DNA from 2 places in the Streptosporangium sp. NPDC004631 genome. Region 1 is predicted to be linked to the other one. Evidence: predicted binding sites of a transcription regulator. Region 1 holds the regulator's gene; the other holds the start of a gene.
The links. Region 1 encodes HrcA, which represses chaperone genes, less so after heat shock. Its sites were predicted from a motif close to TTGGCACTCTCNNNNNGAGAGTGCCAA; they were not measured.

Region 1 (2,389 bases):
TGGTGGCGTTGCGGCCGCGGCGGGCGCGCGAACGTGGGCCTCGGCCCCCTCCTCCGCCACCGCCGGCCGCGCCGAAGAAGGCGTCCATGATGTCGCTGAACGGGAAACCCGCGCCGAACCCCCCGGCTCCCGCACCGCCGCCGGCGGCGAACGGATCGGCTCCCATGTCGTACATCTGGCGCTTGCCGGGGTCGGACAACACCTCGTACGCCTGCGTGATGTCCTTGAACCGCTCCTGAGTCTCAGGATCGGGGTTCACATCGGGATGCAGTTCCCTGGCCAGGCGGCGGTAAGCCTTCTTGATCTCTTCCGCACTGGCATCGCGGCGTACCCCGAGGGTGCCGTAGTAGTCGCTCTTAGCCACTTAGTTGACCTCTTAGGATGCAGCCAGGATCTGGCTGACGTAGCGTGCCACCGCGCGCACCGCGCCCATCGTGACCGGGTAGTCCATTCGCGTCGGCCCCAGCACACCGAGCCGGGCCAGTTGCTTGTCCCCCGAACCGTATCCGGCGACGACGATGGATGTGCCCTGAAGCCCGGTGTAGGGGTTCTCCGAGCCGATCCGCACCGTCAGCGCCGAAAGATCCGAGGTCTCGCCGAGCAGGCGCATGAGCACCACCTGCTCCTCCAGGGCCTCCAGCACATCGCGCAGGCCGACGGTGAAGTCGGCTCCCGCGAGGTTGGCGGCCCCGGCAAAAACGATCTTCTCATCGTGCCGGTCCACAAGAGACTCCAGCAGCACCGACAGGATCGTGGCCGCGAGCGGCCGGTCCTCCGCCGGAAGCCGCTCGGGCAGGTCCGCGACCATGTCGGGGACCCCCGCCAGACCGCAGCCGTCCAGACAGGCGTTGAGGGTCGCGCGCAGGTGGGCCACGCGGTTCTCGTCGACGACGTCGGGAAGCTCGACCACACGCTGCTCGACCCGCCCGGTGTTGGTGATGAGCACGAACATCAGCCGGCGCTCGCTCAGCGGGACCAGCTCGACGTGCCGCACCTTGGAGTTGGTCATCGTGGGGTACTGGACCACGGCGACCTGGCGGGTCAGCTGGGCCAGTAGCCGGACCGTGCGCATCACGACGTCGTCGATGTCGACCGCGCCCGCGAGGAAGGTCTCAATGGCCCTTCTCTCCGGGGCGGACAATGGCTTGACCTGCGAGAGCCGGTCGACGAAGAGCCGATAGCCCTTGTCGGTCGGCACCCGGCCCGCACTGGTGTGGGGCTGGGCGATGTAGCCCTGCTCCTCCAGCACCGCCATGTCGTTGCGGATGGTCGCCGGCGACACACCCAGGCTGTGACGGTCCGCGAGGGCCTTGGAACCCACCGGCTCGTTGGTGGACACGTAGTCCTCGACGATGGCCCGAAGGACCGCCAGCTTACGGTCGTCGACCAACGTGCTCACCTCCCTACCTGCGTTCGGACGGGAAAACGTCAGGTCTGGCACTCTGTGTTCCCGAGTGCCAAGTGTACGGCTCCCGTCCTCGGGGTGCGATAACACGGCAGCACGATGATGGGGCCAAGTCGTTATCAAGTCACCTGCTATCGCTATCCAACCGGTAAGCCCCACAATTTGATATATGTCCCATGATTTCGGATCCCCCTCGGGCGACGCCGGTTCGGGCCCGCCCGGATACGGCGCCCCCCAGCAGCCCTACGGCCAGCCGCACCAGCAGCAGTACCAGGGTGGCCCCCCCTACGGTTACCCGCCCCCCGGATACGGCGCCCCCCAGGGGCCTCCGCCGAAGCCGAAGGTCAAGCCCGGCATCGGCTGGATCGTCGGCGCCTGGCTCGTCTTCGTGCTCAGCGTGATCGTCGGCGTGGCCGGCTTCGCCGGCGGCATCTTCAGCGCGGTCACCGACGCCGCGCCCACCAGCTCGTTCGGCCCCGGCGAGAACGTGACGGTCACGCTGAACCCGGCGGACAGACCCGCCATCTACGTCTCCGCCGACAAGGGCACCAAGTTCGAGTGCCAGATCCAAGGTGCCCCCGGAACGGTCCGACTTCAGCAGCCGGGCACGCAGCAGACCGTCACCAACGACGGCGTGCTGTGGGAGCTGGCGCTGCGGGTGGGGGTGGACAAGGCCGGCGACTACCAGCTCACCTGCACCGCCTCCGAGGGTTCGGCCGCCACGTTCGGCGTGGGCAAGGAGATCGCCGCCGACTCGGTGGTGGGCGGCGCGATCGCGCTGATCGCGGTGCCGGGCACGGGTTTCCTGCTGGCCGTTCTCGTGACGATCATCGTGCTGGTCAAGCGGAGCGGCGCGCGCAAGCGCCAGGCTGCCGCGGCCGGTCCGTGGGGGCAGCAGGGACCGTACGGCAGGTGATGATTTGCTACCGTCCACTTGATCCCTGACAGGAGAGGGTGGGCGGTCGGTGATGTACGAGCGTGACG
Region 2 (2,389 bases), on a different contig from region 1:
ATCGCGCTGCCCGTCTCCGGCCTGTATCCGATCGCGGTGCTGGCGCTGGCGTTCGTCGCCTACGCCGGCGCGACGCTCGTGCACGGCAGCGGCTTCCTGGCGGTCTACCTGGCCTCCCTCGTCATGGGCAACTCCCGGATGCCGCACCGCGCCTCCTCCCGGGGGTTCGCCGAGGGCGTGGCCTGGCTGGCCCAGATCGGCCTGTTCGTCATGCTCGGCATGCTGGCCAGCCCCTCGGAGATGCCGTCGGCGATCGTGCCCGGCCTGGTGACCGGGCTGATCCTGGTCGCGGTGGCCCGCCCGCTGTCGATCGTGGTCTCGGCCTTCCTGGTACGGCTGACGGGGCTCGACCGGCTGAACTGGCGGCAACAGGCGTTCCTGTCCTGGGCGGGCCTGCGCGGCGCGGTGCCCATCGTGCTCGCCACCATCCCCTGGGCCGCCAACTCGGTGCACAACGGCGTCGCCAAGCTCGTGTTCAACGAGGTCTTCGTCATCGTCGTGGTCTACACCCTGATCCAGGGGCCGACGCTGCCCTTCGTGGCGAAGCTGCTCGGGCTGACCACCCCCGACGAGGCCCGTGATCTGGAGGTGGAGTCGGCGCCGCTGGAGGAGCTCAACGCCGACCTGCTGCAGATCAGGGTGCCGCCGACCTCCAAGCTGCACGGCGTGGAGATCTTCGAGCTGAGACTGCCCACGGACGCCCAGGTCACCCTGATCGTCAGGGACGGCAAGACCTTCGTGCCCGCGGACTCGACGAGGATCAGGGTCGACGACCAGCTCCTGGTGGTGACCACCGCGACGTGCAGGGAAATGGTCGAGCGGCGGATGAAGGCGATCAGTCGCCGGGGTAAACTCGCCGGCTGGTTCGGTGAACAGGGCGCCTGACCGGGGCCGGGCCGACCGGCGTGGTCCGGGAGCGGGGCGGGGGTGCGGGCGCGCGCCGTACGGGAACATGCGGGAACATCGGGAAGCCGCGTGCGCGGCGGCCGCCGATTAGCCAGAATTCCGCATGGAATGGGATAGATCCGACTCGCGTTTATGCTTGTCGGCTGCCTATCATTAGCAGTCGCGTCAGTAGAGTGCCAATCGGCGCGAACAGAAAGAGGAGGAGCGCGTGCCCACCTACCAGTACGCCTGCAGTGCCTGTGGCAACGAGTTCGACATCGTCCAGAGGTTCTCCGACGATGCGCTCACCGAGTGCCCGGCCTGCGCCGGTGAACTACGCAAGGTGTTCTCCGCGGTGGGCATCGTCTTCAAGGGCTCGGGCTTCTACCGGACCGACAGCCGGTCCTCCTCGTCCAGCACCGTCGGCTCGGGCGCCCCCTCGGCGTCGGGTTCGACCACGGAGCCGAGGTCCACCGACTCGAAGTCCACCGAGTCCAAGCCCGCGGAGTCCAAGCCCGCGGCGGCCGCGAGCAGCCCGGCTCCGGCGGCCTCCTGACCCTGACGCCCAGGACACCACCGGGTCAGCCGTTACGGGGGCGGTCGGAGGTCGAGCCGAGCATCTCGTGCGGAAGCCTCTCCAGCAGCTCGCGGAGCCCGGGGTGCTCACCGGGGTTCCAGTCGTCGATCAGCCGCCCCAGCCCCTCGCGCGCCTCGGCGACCAGCTGGCCGGCCACCCGCTCTCCCTCCGGGGTGAGTTCCAGGGACGCCCCGCCGTCCATCCGGCGGGCCAGCCCCCGCGCGACGAGCAGGTCCGCGTACGGCCTCCCCTGATCGACCGTCACCCCGGCCCGCCTGGCCAGTTCCGCGCCCGCCTGCCGGCCCCGGGTGCTCAGCCGCGCGATCAGCCACACGGAGCCGGGCGGCAGGTCCAGGCGCGCCAGGTCGCCCAGGCGGCGGTAGTAGTCCCGGCGCATGTCCACGTCGGCCAGCCGCCACAGCCCGCGTTCGACCACGGCGAGCGAGGACCGCTCGGTGGGGACCGCGCCGTAGCACTCGCCCAGGTCCGTGGCCCTGGTGGTCTCCCGCAGGGGTGGTTCGGGCAGCAGCCAGGCCGCGGCGAAGGCGACCAGGGTCACCGGCGCGCTGTAGAGGAACACCTGCGCGATCGCGTCGGAGTACGCCGCGAGGAACGCCGTGGCGGTCTGGGGCGACAGCCTCCGGATGACCGTGGGGTCCGACTGGACCGCGTTCTCCAGGGCGGGCGGGAGCCGTACCGTCCGCGCCAGCCGCGCCAGGTCCTCGGTGAGCCGTGAGGTGAAGATCGAGCCGGCGATCGCGACGCCGAAGGAGCCCCCGATCGAGCGGAAGAAGGTGGCCCCCGAGGTGGCCACTCCCAGCTCCTCGAAGCCGACGGCGTTCTGCACCACGATCACCAGCACCTGCATCACCAGGCCGATGCCGACGCCCAGCACGAGCAGATAGACGCTCAGCTCGAAGGTGGAGA

Region 2: ACWEF2_RS28250 (FmdB family zinc ribbon protein) is a predicted target of HrcA. The motif match lies at 1,060-1,086, and genes of this name have one in related genera.

Annotation. Positions count from the first base shown of each region.
Region 1 covers NZ_JBSGCR010000016.1:88,771-91,159, reverse strand. Annotated here, with positions in the region: gene dnaJ (molecular chaperone DnaJ) at 1-364, opposite strand, end outside; gene hrcA (heat-inducible transcriptional repressor HrcA) at 377-1,390, opposite strand; gene ACWEF2_RS18145 (hypothetical protein) at 1,575-2,321, shown strand; gene ACWEF2_RS18140 (DUF3097 domain-containing protein) at 2,374-2,389, shown strand, end outside.
Region 2 covers NZ_JBSGCR010000039.1:7,055-9,443, reverse strand. Annotated here, with positions in the region: gene ACWEF2_RS28255 (potassium/proton antiporter) at 1-885, shown strand, start outside; gene ACWEF2_RS28250 (FmdB family zinc ribbon protein) at 1,115-1,441, shown strand; gene ACWEF2_RS28245 (MFS transporter) at 1,467-2,389, opposite strand, start outside.